DNA from 2 places in the Solibacillus sp. FSL R7-0668 genome. Region 1 is predicted to be linked to the other one. Evidence: a T-box and tRNA genes for the amino acid it is inferred to sense, from the RefSeq annotation. Region 1 holds a T-box; the other holds one or more tRNA genes.
The links. The T-box of region 1 lies ahead of tyrS (tyrosine--tRNA ligase). A T-box ahead of a tRNA ligase gene usually reads a tRNA of that ligase, here a tRNA-Tyr.

Region 1 (8,653 bases):
CCACGATTAAGTCGACGATATTCTTATCTTCTTTTGACACTTCTACAGAAGGAACACCCGCGAAGGCTACTTTCATTTCATCTACTGATAATGCTTTTAAGTCACCAGAGAATAATGCAGCGGTAATGCGCTCTGCTTGTGCTAAACCTTCTTCACCGTGAATTAGCTTTGTCATTTCAGCAGCTAAAGCTTTTTGTGCTTTACGTAAATGTGCTTCTGTTTCAACGCTTTCTGCTAACGCCTCGATTTCAGCGCGACTTAAGAATGTGAAGATTTTTAAGTATTTTACAACATCTGCATCGGCTGTGTTAATCCAGAATTGGTAGAACTCATATGGGGATGTTTTCGTACCATCTAACCATACGGCACCACCAGCTGTTTTACCGAATTTCGTCCCATCTGCCTTTGTAACAAGTGGAATTGTAATACCAAATGCTTTTGCGCTTTCATCATGTGTTTTACGAATCATCTCTAACCCAGTCGTGATGTTACCCCATTGGTCCGAACCACCGACTTGAATGCGAACATTATGGTGATCGTATAAGTGATTGAAGTCGATCCCTTGAATTAATGTGTACGCAAATTCAGTAAATGAAATACCTGAATCTAAGCGAGATGCTACCGTATCTTTATTTAAAATATAATTAACATTGATTAGTTTTCCGTAATCGCGTAAAAAATCGATTAATGTAAGTGGACCAATCCAATCATTATTATTGACTAATTTTGCAGCATTTTCAGCACCAGAAGAGAAGTCGAATAAACGCTCCATCTGCTTTTTAAGGCCTTGTACGTTTTTCTCTACTTGCTCCATCGTTTGTAATTGGCGCTCTTCTGAGCGACCTGATGGATCTCCTACTGTACCTGTTGCGCCCCCAACTAATAAGATTGGTGAGTGGCCAGCTTGTTGGAAACGGCGTAATGTTAAAAGCGGCACAATATGTCCGATATGCATCGAGTCAGCTGTTGGGTCAACCCCTACGTATAATGATACCTTTTGTTCATTTAATAGCTTCTCCATACCTTCTGCATCTGTTTGCTGGTATAACAAACCACGCCATTCTAAATCTTGTAATAATTCGTTTGTCATTGTTATTCTCTCCTTTTACATGTTGGATCATTTGCATTGTAAGGAAAAACAAAAAAACGCCCCTACACGCAAATTTGCATGCAGGGACGTCAAATCATCAATTTAACGCGGTACCACCCGGCTTGAAGAAAAAACCTTCTTCCACTTTAAGCGTCTATATCGCTGACGATGCGCCAAGCTCCAAGAACGTAATTCATAAAAGCGCTATGTCTAGCTTTCACCAACCGCTAGCTCTCTAAATCAGGGAACGTTTTTACTACTGCAAACTCTTCAATGCTTGAATTTTATAATCTCTATTCTACTTAGATTTCGGGTGATGTCAATAATTATATTCGTTCACAGAACAAATATGCTATAATAAACAAGATTTTAGGAGGGCGATGATGTGAAAGAATGGCTTAATCAATTAAATGAAAAAATCGAAACCCTTGCTTCTTCAAAACGAATGCGCTATGTAAGAATTACAGGTGACGTATTTTGGAATCTATCCTTATTAGCAATTATTTTTATTACGACCGTTGTCATTTTATTTGGTGGCATTGGCTTAGGATACTTTGCATCACTAGTAAAGGACGAGCCATTACGTTCGAAAGAAGAGATGCGCGAGCAAATTTTTAGCTATGAAGAAACAAGTGAAATTTACTTTGCGAATGATATTTACATAGGGAAAATTCGAACAGATTTAGACCGACGTGAAACTTCGCTCGCAAATATATCACCAACTGTTATTAACGCTGTAATGGCAACAGAAGATGAATACTTCCGTGAGCACCCTGGGATTGTACCAAAGGCTGTGCTACGCGGGCTGCTACAAGATGTCACAAATTCATCAACGCAGACAGGTGGTTCAACGCTTACCCAGCAATTAATTAAAAACCAAATTCTAACGAACGAAGTATCTTATGAGCGTAAGGCCAAAGAAATTTTACTTGCCTACCGCTTAGAACACTTCATGTCAAAGGAAGAAATTTTAGAGGCTTATTTAAATATCATTCCATATGGACGTAACTCATCTGGCCGCAATATCGCGGGGATTGAAACGGCCGCGCAAGGTATTTTTGGCATTAGCGCTTCTAAATTAAACTTACCACAATCGGCTTATATTGCGGGAATTCCACAGGCACCGTTTAAATACACGCCTTTCACAAATAAAGGTGAGAAAAAAAGCGATGAAGGTATGCAGCCCGGTATCGACCGAATGAAGACGGTTTTGTCCCGTATGCTAGAGGTTGGCTATATTACAGAAAACGAGTACAAAGAAGCCATTAGTTATGATATTAAAAAGGATTTTAAAGATCGTGAACAACGTGCCGAAGATAAATATCCTTGGCTAACGGTTGAATTAGAAGAACGTGCCAAAGAAATTTTTGCAAAAATCCTTGCTGAAAAAGATGGGATTGACCCTGCACGTCTAAAAGAAGAATCAAACTTACAGGAAAAGTATTCGATTTTAGCAGACCGTTTATTACGCTCTGGTGGGTATCGTATATACTCCACAATCGACAAAGATATGTATGACACGATGCAACAAGTGACACAGGATTACACATTATACGGTCAAACGTATAAGAAAAAAGATAAAGACCCTGAAACAGGTGAAGAAATCGAAGTGGATGTACCGGTACAAACAGGTAGTATCGTCATTGACAACAAAACCGGCAAAATTTTAAGCTTTGTTGGTGGACGTGATCATGAGCTAGAGCAGTTAAACCATGCTACTAAGGCATACCGCTCAAATGGTTCGACAATGAAGCCGTTATTAGCCTATGCCCCTGCATTAGAATATGGTGTCATTGGTGCGGGTAGCCCGGTTGTCGATGTCAAATTTAAGCGCTCTTATGATAACTATGAACCAGTTAACTACAATCCGAACCAAGAGCTCGGTATTATTCCAGCGCGCCAAGCTGTAGCTTCTTCACAAAACTTACCTGTATTACGCCTATATGATTCGATTTTAGATCGACGTCCTGCTACATTTTTAGAAAATATGGGCTTCTCTAAATTAACAGAAGGTGACTATGTCAACCTTTCAACATCAATCGGTGGTTTAACATACGGAGCATCTGTTGAAGAAAATACAAATGCCTATGCAACCTTTGCAAATGGCGGACAATTTATTGATGCCTATATGATTGAACGCATTGAAGATTTAGATGGCAATATCATCTATCAACATAAAGCGGAGCCCGTTCAAGTATTTTCACCAGAAACAGCTTATATGATGACAGATATGCTTCGCGGTGTTTTAAAAGAAGGTGGGACGGCTACTTTAGCGAAAAGCCAGTTGAAATTCTCATCAGACTTTGCCGCAAAAACTGGGACGACGCAAGATCATAATGACGTATGGTTAGTTGGCTATAATCCGAATATTTCAATCGGTGTATGGCTAGGATATGACAAACCACGTACGTTAAATGCATTTAATAATCGCTATCAGCATCCAAGTAATCGTGTCAACCGCTTATGGGCCAAGTATTTAAATGCACTTTATGATATCAATCCCGAATATATCGCGACAAAAGAAACATTCAAGCAGCCAGATGGGGTTGTGAGTAGATCATTCTGCGGTATTTCAGGTTTAGCCTCATCTACATCTTGTGCAAATGCAGGCCTAGTACGTACCGATTTATTCAATAAAAATGTATTTTTACCTACACAGCCGGATGACAGTTTCGTATCATCAACAACGGTTGTGATTAATGGCAAGACTTATGCAGCCTTACCTACAACGCCTACAGAATTCGTACAAATGAATGGCTTTGGACTCAACCAAAACTTCATTGATCGTATGTTAGGTAAATTAGGGGGGGACGCATCAAAATTATTACCGTCAAGCTCTGGAAATAGCGTTGTTGCAGGCGCTTCGTTTAATGCAGATAGCCAAGCCCCGGAAGCAGTTTGGGCTAAATTGGAAAATGGTTCCTTATCTTGGGCACCATCTGCTTCAAATGATGTCGTAGGCTATCGTGTCTACAGTGTTATAGATGGCGGTCTATCATTTGTTCGTTCAATCAAATCTTTTGAAGGCTTACAAATGAACGTTTCACCTGGCGTACGCTATATCGTGAAAGCTGTGGATATTAGTGGCTTTGAATCAGCTAGTTCAAATGAAGTCGGTGAAATTATCGAAATTCCAGAACCACCAATTACAGAAGAAAATCCAGATACAACAACACCAGAGGAAACCCCGGAAAATCCAGCACCTGAGGAAACACCAGATTCTGGGGAAAACCCTGATGACACAACTGATACAATAGAATAATCTCAAGATAAACAAAACCGCCCGAGCTCAAATTGAACTCGGGCGGTTTTTTATAATTCCGTTTCGATTGCACTATTTTTTTATAACGGCTTGTAATTTTTTAACGGCTTCATCGATTTCCTGCTCTGTCACCGTTAATGGTGGTAATAAACGGATTACTTTTGGCCCTGCCGCTACCGTTAATACCCCTGCTTCATCTAAAGCAGTTACGTACGGTGCTACATCTTCTCCACCTAAGCCAAGACCTAGCATTAAGCCTTTCCCCTGAATCGTATATTTTTCTTCTGGGAATGCTTGCTGTAGCTTTTCGACAAGGTATGCGGATTTTTGATTGACATTTTGTAAAAACGCCTCATCAAATACATGATTAATAACGGTTTGTGCCACTGCAACCGCTAATGGGTTACCGCCAAATGTTGTACCATGTGTACCTGCGTTAAAGGTAGTAAAAAATTTCTCTTTCCCTAAAATTCCGCCAATTGGGAAGCCGCCACCAAGCCCTTTTGCCATAGATACGATATCTGGCTTGATCGCTGTTTGCTCAAAGGCAAAGCGTGTGCCTGTACGGCCGATTCCTGTTTGTACTTCATCAACAATGACTAAAACCTCTGAACTTGCCTGAATGTCTGCAATGGCTTGTGCGAACTCTTCTGTCACACTATTGACGCCACCTTCACCTTGAATGATTTCAAGCATGATCGCTGCTGTTTCAGAATCAACCGCAGCTTTTAATTGTTCGACATCATTGAATGGTAATGTAATGAACTCACTTACTAATGGACCAAAGCCTTGACGCACTTTGTCTTGCCCTGTTGCACTCATCGCACCAAATGTACGACCATGGAAGCTTTGTTCGAACACAATGATTTTATGCTTCCCTGTATGCTTACGTGCTAGCTTGATTGCCGCTTCATTTGCCTCTGCACCACTATTACAGAAAAATGCATAATCAAGTGGCACATCCTTTACTAATGAAGTAGCAAGTTGCTCTTGGCCTGGACTTTCAAATAAGTTACTAATATGCCATAGCTTTTCGCTCTGTGTTTTAATTGCTTCTACAATGGCTGGGTGTGCGTGCCCTAAGCTACAAACTGCAATCCCACTTGTAAAATCTAAATAACGCTTCCCCGTTGTATCAAAAACTTCTGTTCCTTTCCCTTCAACTATTGCGAAGGGTCTTCTTGCGTAATTTTGAAATAATGCACTCATCTTACTAGCTCCTCACTTTTAATCGTCGTACCTGTCAATGTTTCATTAACGATTTGAACAGATGGAATACCTGCCTGTAAACAATTTAGCGCCCCTTGTACTTTCGGAATCATACCACCATAAATATGACCTTCTTCAATCCAGTTATTAATGAGGCTCGGTGTTACCTCGGTTTGATATTCATCATTAATGCGAATCCCTGCAACATCTGTTACAAGTAATAAGCAATCCGCGCCAACTGCAAGCGCGATTTCACTGGCTACCGTATCCCCGTTAATATTAAGTGCCTGACCATCTTCCGTTGCCCCAATACAAGCAATGACTGGTACTACACCCGCTTCTGTTAACGTATTTAAAATTTCCACATTCACTTGCTTTACTTCCCCAACGTATTGATACGTCGAAAAGTCTAAATAATCACTTGTTAAAAGGGCGTTGTCAAAGCCATTTAATCCTATTGCCGCAATGCCAGCCGCCTGTAGCTCATGTACAAGGGCAGGATTTACTTTACCAATTAGCGTCGATTGTACGATACCAATCATTTCTTCGCTTGTGACACGCAAGCCATTTACTGTATGTGATGTAATTCCGGCAGCAGCTAATTCACGGTTAATCGCTGGACCACCACCATGCGTAATAATAAGTTGAATTCCTTGTGCTTGTAAGGCTTTGAAATTGCGAAAGAAGGCCTCATTAAGACCTTCTAGCGTACTACCTCCGAGCTTAATCACCATTTTACGAGCGGTAAGATGCGTTGATTTGAACGTAGTCATAAGTTAAATCACACCCCCATGCAAAGCCGTGTCCTTCTCCTACCTCTAATGACACATAAATTTTTACTTCATGCTGCTTTAAAATCTCAATAAGTGCTTCTTCTGAGAATTGAATTGGTTCGCCGTTTTCAACCATTGTCGCGCCGCCAATTTTAATTGTAATTTTTTCAGGATCGACCGTTGCGCCTGAATAGCCAACCGCCGCAATAATACGTCCCCAGTTCGCGTCACAGCCAAACACCGCAGTTTTGACAAGTGGTGAGCCGACAACTGTTTTCGCGATTTTACGTGCTTCCTCATCTGAAAGAGCACCCTCTACCTCAACCTCGATTAGCTTTGTTGCCCCTTCTCCATCACGCGCGATTGATTTTGCTAAATCTTCTGCTACAAGGCGTAATGCTGTATAGAAGTTTTCCCAATCTGGATGTGCAGGCGATAAAGGCTCATTACCAGCTAAGCCGTTTGCCATCACGACAACCGTATCATTTGTAGACGTGTCGCCATCTACTGTAATCGAGTTAAATGTGCAGTCTGTTACACTCGATAATGCTTTTTGTAATTCTTCTGATTCGATATTGGCATCCGTTGTGATAAAGCCAAGCATTGTGGCCATATTTGGCTCAATCATCCCCGAGCCTTTCGCTGTGCCAGATACTAATACTTCCTTGCCATCAATGACTGTTGCGTACGTCGTATTTTTCATCACCGTATCGGTTGTCATAATTGCCTGAGCGAAATCGATGCCGCTTTCTAGCTTCGAATCCGGTTGAAGTAATGCCATCCCATTTTTTATTGGTTCCATTTTCATAATTTCACCAATAACACCTGTTGAAGCGACCCCAACTAGATTCGCATCAATGCCTAATTTTTCGCCTGCTAGCTTTTGCATTTCATAAGCATCTGCTAAGCCCTGCTTCCCTGTACAAGCATTCGCATTACCTGAGTTTACAATGATTGCTTGCATTTTTTTCGTAGTGTATACGACTTCCTTTGTTACTTTAATTGGTGCGGCTTGAACGGCATTTGTCGTAAACACGCCTGCAACGCTTGCAGGAACCTCACTCATTAAAATCGCTAAATCCTTTTTCTTATGCTTAATCCCTGCATGTACACCAGCTGCCGTAAAGCCTTTTGGTGATACGATGTTTTTACTTGATAATTTTTTCATCTCTATCATAGATGCCATTGATATTGCCCCCTAATTTAAATAAAGTATGGTACTAATTGTAAGCCTGTTTGCTGTGGTAACCCGAATTGAACGTTCATATTTTGAATCGCTTGACCTGCCGCGCCCTTCACTAAGTTATCAATCACCCCAATGATTGTTGCGCGCTTAGTGCGTTCATCAAGCTTAACGTAAATATCACAGAAGTTAGAGCCCTTTACCCGATTTGTACCGATTGCATTCGCATCTTGGATTACACGAATGAATGGATGGTTTTTGTACGTTTCATTTAAACAATCGATTAATTGCTGCTGTGTAACGCCCTCTGTCACCTGTGCATAAGATGTTGCTAAAATACCGCGCGTCATTGGCACTAAATGTGTATTAAATGTAATCGTTGTATCAACCCCCGCAAATAAGCGAATGGCCTGTTCGATTTCAGGTATATGTTGATGTTCATTAATTTTATAAATAGAGAAGCTTTCATTTGCTTCACTAAAATGTGCGGCTTGTGATGGCTTGTTACCCGCACCTGAAATCCCACTTTTCGCATCAATAACTAAAAAGCTTGGATCAATTAATTGATGCTTTAATAACGGCAATAGCGACATTAACACCGCTGTCGGATAGCAGCCTGGGTTGGCGATTAACTCTGCCCCACGAATTTCTTGCTCATTCCATTCTGTTAAGCCATAAACACTTTTGTTCACTACGTCTTGTGGAGCGGGTGCTTTTTTATACCAATGCTCATAGCTCGCTAAATCCTTCAATCGAAAATCACCCGACAAATCAATGAGCTTTGGTCCTAAACCAACAAGTGGTGGGAATAGACTACTCGATACTCCCGATGGCGTACTTGCAAACACAACATCGTATTTTGCTAACGCATCATAATCAATTTTTTGTAACGGTACATTATATAAATCTGCTAAATGCGGAAATTTATCTGAAAAAATGGTTCCTTCTTCAGATGATGTAAATAAATCAATATGTTCAACCTCTTTATGATTATGCAAAAAGCGCAATAGCTCTAAACCGCCATAGCCTGTTGCACCGATAATTCCTACCTTCATTATGTCACCTCATATTTTTGTTTTAGTTGTTTGGAACAACCATTCGTAAGCTACTCTATAAATAAATGATAAAACTAAGTA
Region 2 (8,653 bases), 440 kb from region 1:
CGGCTCAACCGGGGAGGGTCATTGGAAACTGGGGAACTTGAGTGCAGAAGAGGATAGTGGAATTCCAAGTGTAGCGGTGAAATGCGTAGAGATTTGGAGGAACACCAGTGGCGAAGGCGACTGTCTGGTCTGTAACTGACACTGAGGCGCGAAAGCGTGGGGAGCAAACAGGATTAGATACCCTGGTAGTCCACGCCGTAAACGATGAGTGCTAAGTGTTGGGGGGTTTCCGCCCCTCAGTGCTGCAGCTAACGCATTAAGCACTCCGCCTGGGGAGTACGGTCGCAAGACTGAAACTCAAAGGAATTGACGGGGGCCCGCACAAGCGGTGGAGCATGTGGTTTAATTCGAAGCAACGCGAAGAACCTTACCAGGTCTTGACATCCCATTGACCACTGTAGAGATACAGTTTTCCCTTCGGGGACAACGGTGACAGGTGGTGCATGGTTGTCGTCAGCTCGTGTCGTGAGATGTTGGGTTAAGTCCCGCAACGAGCGCAACCCTTGTTCTTAGTTGCCATCATTTAGTTGGGCACTCTAAGGAGACTGCCGGTGATAAACCGGAGGAAGGTGGGGATGACGTCAAATCATCATGCCCCTTATGACCTGGGCTACACACGTGCTACAATGGACGGTACAAACGGTTGCCAACCCGCGAGGGGGAGCTAATCCGATAAAACCGTTCTCAGTTCGGATTGTAGGCTGCAACTCGCCTACATGAAGCCGGAATCGCTAGTAATCGCGGATCAGCATGCCGCGGTGAATACGTTCCCGGGCCTTGTACACACCGCCCGTCACACCACGAGAGTTTGTAACACCCGAAGTCGGTGAGGTAACCTTTTGGAGCCAGCCGCCGAAGGTGGGATAGATGATTGGGGTGAAGTCGTAACAAGGTAGCCGTATCGGAAGGTGCGGCTGGATCACCTCCTTTCTAAGGATATATTCGGAAACCTTCTCTTGGAGAAGGGGCTCATTAACGGTTGCTGTTCAGTTTTGAAGGTTCATTCTTAGTTGAATGAAATACTTCAAAACTTTGTTCTTTGAAAACTGGATAAAACGACATTGATAAGTAATAAACAAACATAGATCAAGAAATTGATCGTGCAATATCCTTAAAATCTTACTTTTTAAGTAAGTTTAACTTTTGGTTAAGTTAATAAGGGCGCACGGTGGATGCCTTGGCACTAGGAGTCGATGAAGGACGGCACTAACACCGATATGCCTCGGGGAGCTGTAAGTAAGCTTTGATCCGGGGATTTCCGAATGGGGGAACCCACTATCTTTAATCGGATAGTATCTACACGTGAATACATAGCGTGATGAGGACAGACGCAGGGAACTGAAACATCTAAGTACCTGCAGGAACAGAAAGAAAATTCGATTCCCTGAGTAGCGGCGAGCGAAACGGGAAGAGCCCAAACCAAAGAGCTTGCTCTTTGGGGTTGTAGGACACTCTATACGGAGTTACAAAAGAATGATTTAGGCGAAGCGACTTGGAAAGGTCCGCAAGAGAAGGTAACAGCCCTGTAGCCAAAAAGTCATTCCCTCCAGAGTGGATCCTGAGTACGGCGGAACACGTGAAATTCCGTCGGAATCCGGGAGGACCATCTCCCAAGGCTAAATACTACCTAGTGACCGATAGTGAACCAGTACCGTGAGGGAAAGGTGAAAAGCACCCCGGAAGGGGAGTGAAATAGAACCTGAAACCGTGTGCCTACAAGTAGTTAGAGCCCGTTAATGGGTGATAGCGTGCCTTTTGTAGAATGAACCGGCGAGTTACGATTACGTGCGAGGTTAAGTTGAGAAGACGGAGCCGCAGCGAAAGCGAGTCTGAATAGGGCGAATTAGTATGTAGTCGTAGACCCGAAACCAGGTGATCTACCCATGTCCAGGATGAAGGTGAGGTAACACTTACTGGAGGTCCGAACCCACGTACGTTGAAAAGTGCGGGGATGAGGTGTGGGTAGCGGAGAAATTCCAATCGAACTTGGAGATAGCTGGTTCTCTCCGAAATAGCTTTAGGGCTAGCCTCGTGATGAAGAATACCGGAGGTAGAGCACTGTTTGGACTAGGGGGGCATCTCGCTTTACCGAATTCAGACAAACTCCGAATGCCGGATATTTATACACGGGAGTCAGACTGCGAGTGATAAGATCCGTAGTCAAGAGGGAAACAGCCCAGACCACCAGCTAAGGTCCCAAAGTAATCGTTAAGTGGAAAAGGATGTGGCGTTGCTTAGACAACCAGGATGTTGGCTTAGAAGCAGCCATCATTTAAAGAGTGCGTAATAGCTCACTGGTCGAGTGACGCTGCGCCGAAAATGTATCGGGGCTAAACGATTCACCGAAGCTGTGGATGCATACCGTTGGTATGCGTGGTAGGAGAGCGTTCTAAGGGCGTTGAAGTCAGACCGGAAGGACTGGTGGAGCGCTTAGAAGTGAGAATGCCGGTATGAGTAGCGAAACATGGGTGAGAATCCCATGCACCGTATGACTAAGGTTTCCTGAGGAAGGCTCGTCCGCTCAGGGTTAGTCGGGACCTAAGCCGAGGCCGATAGGCGTAGGCGATGGACAACAGGTTGATATTCCTGTACTACCTCCCCACCGTTTGAGAAATGGGGGGACGCAGTAGGGTAGGGTAAGCAGAGCGTTGGTTGTCTCTGTTCAAGCAGTAAGGTGTGTGCGTAGGCAAATCCGCGTACTGTAACATTGAGCTGTGATGACGACTCCGTATGGAGGAAGTTCCTGATCTCACACTGCCAAGAAAAGCCTCTATCGAGGTGGGAGGTACCCGTACCGCAAACCGACACAGGTAGTCGAGGAGAGAATCCTAAGGTGTGCGAGAGAACTCTCGTTAAGGAACTCGGCAAAATGACCCCGTAACTTCGGGAGAAGGGGTGCTCTTGAGCGTGCAAGCGCACGAGAGCCGCAGTGAATAGGCCCAGGCGACTGTTTAGCAAAAACACAGGTCTCTGCAAAACCGTAAGGTGACGTATAGGGGCTGACGCCTGCCCGGTGCTGGAAGGTTAAGAGGAGTGGTTAGCGCAAGCGAAGCTGCGAATTGAAGCCCCAGTAAACGGCGGCCGTAACTATAACGGTCCTAAGGTAGCGAAATTCCTTGTCGGGTAAGTTCCGACCCGCACGAAAGGCGTAACGATCTGGGCACTGTCTCAACGAGAGACTCGGTGAAATTATAGTACCTGTGAAGATGCAGGTTACCCGCGACAGGACGGAAAGACCCCGTGGAGCTTTACTGTAGCTTGATATTGAATTTTGGTACAACTTGTACAGGATAGGTAGGAGCCAGAGATCTCGGAGCGCCAGCTTCGAAGGAGGCGTCGGTGGGATACTACCCTGGTTGTATTGAACTTCTAACCCATGCCCCTTAGCGGGGTAGGAGACAGTGTCAGGCGGACAGTTTGACTGGGGCGGTCGCCTCCTAAAAGGTAACGGAGGCGCCCAAAGGTTCCCTCAGAATGGTTGGAAATCATTCGCAGAGTGTAAAGGCATAAGGGAGCTTGACTGCGAGACCTACAAGTCGAGCAGGGTCGAAAGACGGGCTTAGTGATCCGGTGGTTCCGCATGGAAGGGCCATCGCTCAACGGATAAAAGCTACCCCGGGGATAACAGGCTTATCTCCCCCAAGAGTCCACATCGACGGGGAGGTTTGGCACCTCGATGTCGGCTCATCGCATCCTGGGGCTGTAGTCGGTCCCAAGGGTTGGGCTGTTCGCCCATTAAAGCGGTACGCGAGCTGGGTTCAGAACGTCGTGAGACAGTTCGGTCCCTATCCGTCGTGGGCGTAGGAAATTTGAGAGGAGCTGTCCTTAGTACGAGAGGACCGGGATGGACACACCGCTGGTGTACCAGTTGTCTTGCCAAAGGCATCGCTGGGTAGCTATGTGTGGACGGGATAAGTGCTGAAAGCATCTAAGCATGAAGCCCCCCTCAAGATGAGATTTCCCATTACGCAAGTAAGTAAGACCCCTGAAAGACGATCAGGTAGATAGGTTCGAGGTGGAAGTGTGGCGACACATGTAGCTGACGAATACTAATCGGTCGAGGACTTAACCACATGTTTACGAACATCAATGAAACGTTTATCCAGTTTTGAAAGAATGAAATTTATTAATAATACTTGACATATGAGTTTAGTATGATATAATAAAAAATGTCTTTTAATACATAGTCTAGTGATGATGGCAAAGAGGTCACACCTGTTCCCATACCGAACACAGAAGTTAAGCTCTTTAGCGCCGATGGTAGTTGGGGGTTTCCCCCTGTGAGAGTAGGACATCGCTAGGCGAATATATAATTATTCCGAAGTAGCTCAGTTGGTAGAGCATCCGGCTGTTAACCGGCAGGTCGCAGGTTCGAGTCCTGCCTTCGGAGCCATCTAAATCTTGGAGAGTTGTCCGAGTGGCCGAAGGAGCACGATTGGAAATCGTGTATGCGGGTAATACTGCATCAAGGGTTCAAATCCCTTACTCTCCGCCAGCCGTATTTTAAGATGGCCCGTTGGTCAAGTGGTTAAGACACCGCCCTTTCACGGCGGTAACACGGGTTCGAATCCCGTACGGGTCACCATCAATTAATTTTTATATCCAGCATGGAGGATTAGCTCAGCTGGGAGAGCACCTGCCTTACAAGCAGGGGGTCGGCGGTTCGAGCCCGTCATCCTCCACCATATTTTCATAGTATTATCGCGGGGTGGAGCAAATCGCTAAACGAAGATAGCGATTAGCAGCAGCTTCAAAGAAGTAGCTGCCAACTAAGTAGAACGTGATGGTACAATAAGAATAAGTAATACTATTATCGCGGGGTGGAGCAGTGGTAGCTCGTCGGGCTCATAACCCGAAGGTCGCAGGTTCAAGTCCTGTCCCCGCAACCAAATGGTCCCGTGGTGTAGCGGTTAACATGCCTGCCTGTCACGCAGGAGATCGCCGGTTCGATCCCGGTCGGGACCGCCATTTTTGAAAATTTATACATAAATGGGTTTGTAGCTCAGTTGGTAGAGCATTAGATTGAAGCTCTAAGTGTCGGCGGTTCGATTCCGTCCAAACCCACCATATTTTTTGCCGGTGTAGCTCAGTTGGTAGAGCAACTGACTTGTAATCAGTAGGTCGAGGGTTCGACTCCTTTCGCCGGCACCATTACTCGGTGGGGTAGCGAAGTGGCTAAACGCGGCGGACTGTAAATCCGCTCCTTAGGGTTCGGCGGTTCGAATCCGTCCCCCACCACCATCTATTTTTTAGGGGCATAGTTTAAAGGTAGAACTACGGTCTCCAAAACCGTCAGTGTGGGTTCGATTCCTACTGCCCCTGCCAAATTTAATATTTAAACTAAATACAATGGCGATTGTGGCGAAGTGGTTAACGCACCGGATTGTGGTTCCGGCACTCGAGGGTTCGATTCCCTTCAGTCGCCCCATTCATTTTTTTAGTTTATTATATATAATATAATGGCGATTGTGGCGAAGTGGTTAACGCACCGGATTGTGGTTCCGGCATTCGTGGGTTCGATTCCCATCAGTCGCCCCATAAAACGTTGGGGTATAGCCAAGCGGTAAGGCAACGGATTTTGATTCCGTCATGCCCTGGTTCGAATCCAGGTACCCCAGCCATTCATTTGCGGAAGTAGTTCAGTGGTAGAACACCACCTTGCCAAGGTGGGGGTCGCGAGTTCGAACCTCGTCTTCCGCTCCATAATATGGCGGCATAGCCAAGTGGTAAGGCACAGGTCTGCAACACCTTTACCACCGGTTCAAATCCGGTTGCCGCCTCCATATTTTTAATTGAATCGGTTAATCCGGTTTTTTTTTACCCTTTTTGCCGATATGGCGGAATTGGCAGACGCGCCGGACTCAAAATCCGGTTCCTTCTGGAGTGTCGGTTCGACCCCGACTATCGGTATTATTAGATTTTCTGTTGGGATAAGAATTTCTAGGAGGTTCACAAACATTGATATATCAATGTTTGTGAACCTTTTTCTGTTTTACTCGAAATCAAACTATTAATTCGAGTAAAACAGATATTTTCAAATTATTAGTTTGATTGATCTATAATAGAGAGGTATATAAATTAACATTGAAAGGGTTGGTGTCTCATGACACAGTCTGAAAAAATAAAATTAACAACTTTAACGACAAAAGGAGGTTGCGGGTGTAAAATTGGACCATCTGATTTAGCTCAAGTCATTCGTATGCTGCCACCCGCTGTTCCTAACTCAAATGTATTAGTTGGATTAGAAACAAGTGATGATGCAGGGGTATATCGTTTAACAGATGATTTAGCGATTGTGCAAACTCTTGATTTCTTTACACCAATTGTTGATGATCCATATTCTTTTGGACAAATTGCAGCAGCAAATGCGATTAGTGATATTTATGCAATGGGTGGTAAACCAATAACAGCTCTAAATATTGTTGCATTTCCTATTTCTAAGCTAGATAAGAGTATATTAGCTGATATTTTAAGAGGGGCTGCTGATAAACTTGCTGAAGCAAATGTTGCGTTAATTGGTGGACATTCTATTGATGATAAAGAGCCAAAATTTGGTTTAGCAGTGACTGGTATGGTTCACCCTGAAAAGGTACGAGCTAATAGTCACGCAAAAGTAGGAGATAAATTAATTTTAACTAAACCCATTGGTGTAGGAATTTTAAGCTCTGCAATAAAAAATGGTCTTTTACAAAATGACGAAATTGAACGAGTTACAAAAGTAATGGCAACTTTAAATAAGGTGGCTGCTGAAATAATGGAGCCTTATGAAATACACGCTTGTACGGATGTTACTGGGTTTGGTCTTTTAGGCCATGCTTCAGAAATGGCAAAAGGAAGCAATGTTGGATTACGCATCAATAAATCGGATGTACCGGTACTACCCAGAGTAAGAGAGATAGCTGAGATGGGCATCATTCCTGGGGGGACTAAAAATAATTACGCTCACTTACAAGACGTGGTGACATTCCCTGAAAAAATGGATCAAGTTGATCAATGGATTTTATGCGATGCTGTTACAAGTGGAGGTTTATTAATTTCTGTAGCTGAGGAAAAAGCTGACGAACTGTTAACAGAATTAATCAATGCAGGTGTTGAAGCAAGTATTATTGGTGAAGTAATAGCTGAACACCAAGGAAAAATTGAAGTAAAATAAGCTTTATTATGTCTTACTAGAAAAGGGATTGTTCTAATTGTTTCAAGATCTTACAATTACTGAATTAGTAAAATCAAATAAGTTCAAGAAGGTCACATGGATTGATGTACGTTCTCCATCAGAATTTAAAGAAGCGACGATACCAAATGCTAAAAATATCCCTGTATTCACTGATGATGAACGAGCGGAAATAGGCACGATTTATAAAAGAATGAGTGTAGAAGCAGCAAAACAAAAAGGACTAGAAATTTTCTCTGCCAAACTTCCTGCATTTATAAAAGCAGTGAGTGAACTTGAAGGGGAAAAGGTCGTATTTTGCTGGCGAGGCGGTATGAGAAGTAAAACAGCTGCTACAGTAGTGGATTTAATGGGATTCCCGATAAGCCGTCTTGAAGGTGGTATTAGGTCTTACCGAGAATTTATAACTGAGCAGCTTAAAAGTATGGCATACAAGCCAGAAGCCTTCGTTTTAAATGGTTATACAGGTTCCGGTAAAACGAAAATATTACGTAGCTTACAAAGCGATGGTTATCCTGTTCTAAACCTTGAAAAGATGGCTAATCACCGTGGATCTATTTTCGGTCAAATCGGCTTAGAACCAAATAATCAAAGAACATTTGAAGCGCTCTTTTTTAACGCCTTACATGAAACGCAAGATGCGCCCTATGTTCTTTTTGAAGCCGAAAGTCAACGCATAGGAAAAGTGCTTCTTCCCCAGCCTTTTCTTGAGAAAAAAGAAAATGGAACGCAAATTTTTCTGACTATCCCGATTGAAGAACGAGTAAAAACGATTTTAGAAGATTACCATCCTACTGAGCATAAAGAGGAATGTATGGCTGCCTTTCAAAGGATAAAAAGACGTATTCATACGCCAATCGCTACTGAAATTGAGAAACATATTGTAGAAGGTGAATTTTCTCAAGCGGTTCATTTATTGTTTGAATATTATTATGACCCTTTATATAAATATTCTGCTGCACAATATGCACCTGAAAAAACGATTCATATTGAAGCGCTTAATGTAGTAGAAGCGACAGAAAAAATTCGAGCGTTTCTAACACAGCTCAAGTAAAAAATTTGAGATATAGGGCTTCCTACTCCATTTTTTTCGATAATTGGTATCGAAAATATTTTAGAATCCTTGAGCAATCAGGGGTTCTTTTTTAATGTGAATTAACGATTAGAAACCTTAAAAATAGGTGGGTAACGAAAATTAGTGAAATGCTTGTATAAGTAAGAAAAAATATAATGTTTAATATGGCGTATTAACAAAAGTTCATTTAAAATTAACGTGGTAATGTAAAGAAAAAATTATAAGAATAGATGTTATTTATTGATTAAATAATTTAGAGGAAGTAGGGGATAGTAGTGAATAATTTAGAAACCTTGAAATGGATAAAAGCTGAGAGTTATGAAGAGATGAGTAAAATTGCGGCGGAAATTTTTAAAGAGGAATTACAAGTAAATCGTGAAATGGTATTAGGATTAGCAACAGGTGGA

Region 2: it encodes a tRNA-Tyr, which carries the amino acid that the T-box ahead of tyrS (tyrosine--tRNA ligase) is inferred to sense. The anticodon was not compared.

What each region holds. Positions count from the first base shown of each region.
Region 1 covers NZ_JBBOUU010000001.1:2,877,338-2,885,990, forward strand. The annotation lists gene tyrS (tyrosine--tRNA ligase) at 1-1,090, opposite strand, end outside; T-box leader at 1,170-1,373, opposite strand; gene MKX47_RS14330 (transglycosylase domain-containing protein) at 1,476-4,352, shown strand; gene MKX47_RS14335 (acetylornithine transaminase) at 4,425-5,561, opposite strand; gene argB (acetylglutamate kinase) at 5,558-6,334, opposite strand; gene argJ (bifunctional ornithine acetyltransferase/N-acetylglutamate synthase) at 6,297-7,520, opposite strand; gene argC (N-acetyl-gamma-glutamyl-phosphate reductase) at 7,538-8,572, opposite strand.
Region 2 covers NZ_JBBOUU010000001.1:3,322,021-3,330,673, reverse strand. The annotation lists rRNA gene MKX47_RS16670 (16S ribosomal RNA) at 1-930, shown strand, start outside; rRNA gene MKX47_RS16665 (23S ribosomal RNA) at 1,146-4,073, shown strand; rRNA gene rrf (5S ribosomal RNA) at 4,188-4,303, shown strand; tRNA gene MKX47_RS16655 (tRNA-Asn) at 4,318-4,393, shown strand; tRNA gene MKX47_RS16650 (tRNA-Ser) at 4,404-4,495, shown strand; tRNA gene MKX47_RS16645 (tRNA-Glu) at 4,511-4,585, shown strand; tRNA gene MKX47_RS16640 (tRNA-Val) at 4,610-4,685, shown strand; tRNA gene MKX47_RS16635 (tRNA-Met) at 4,815-4,889, shown strand; tRNA gene MKX47_RS16630 (tRNA-Asp) at 4,893-4,968, shown strand; tRNA gene MKX47_RS16625 (tRNA-Phe) at 4,992-5,067, shown strand; tRNA gene MKX47_RS16620 (tRNA-Thr) at 5,076-5,151, shown strand; tRNA gene MKX47_RS16615 (tRNA-Tyr) at 5,158-5,241, shown strand; tRNA gene MKX47_RS16610 (tRNA-Trp) at 5,252-5,325, shown strand; tRNA gene MKX47_RS16605 (tRNA-His) at 5,353-5,428, shown strand; tRNA gene MKX47_RS16600 (tRNA-His) at 5,463-5,538, shown strand; tRNA gene MKX47_RS16595 (tRNA-Gln) at 5,547-5,621, shown strand; tRNA gene MKX47_RS16590 (tRNA-Gly) at 5,629-5,703, shown strand; tRNA gene MKX47_RS16585 (tRNA-Cys) at 5,710-5,783, shown strand; tRNA gene MKX47_RS16580 (tRNA-Leu) at 5,829-5,910, shown strand; gene selD (selenide, water dikinase SelD) at 6,104-7,153, shown strand; gene mnmH (tRNA 2-selenouridine(34) synthase MnmH) at 7,191-8,225, shown strand; gene nagB (glucosamine-6-phosphate deaminase) at 8,540-8,653, shown strand, end outside.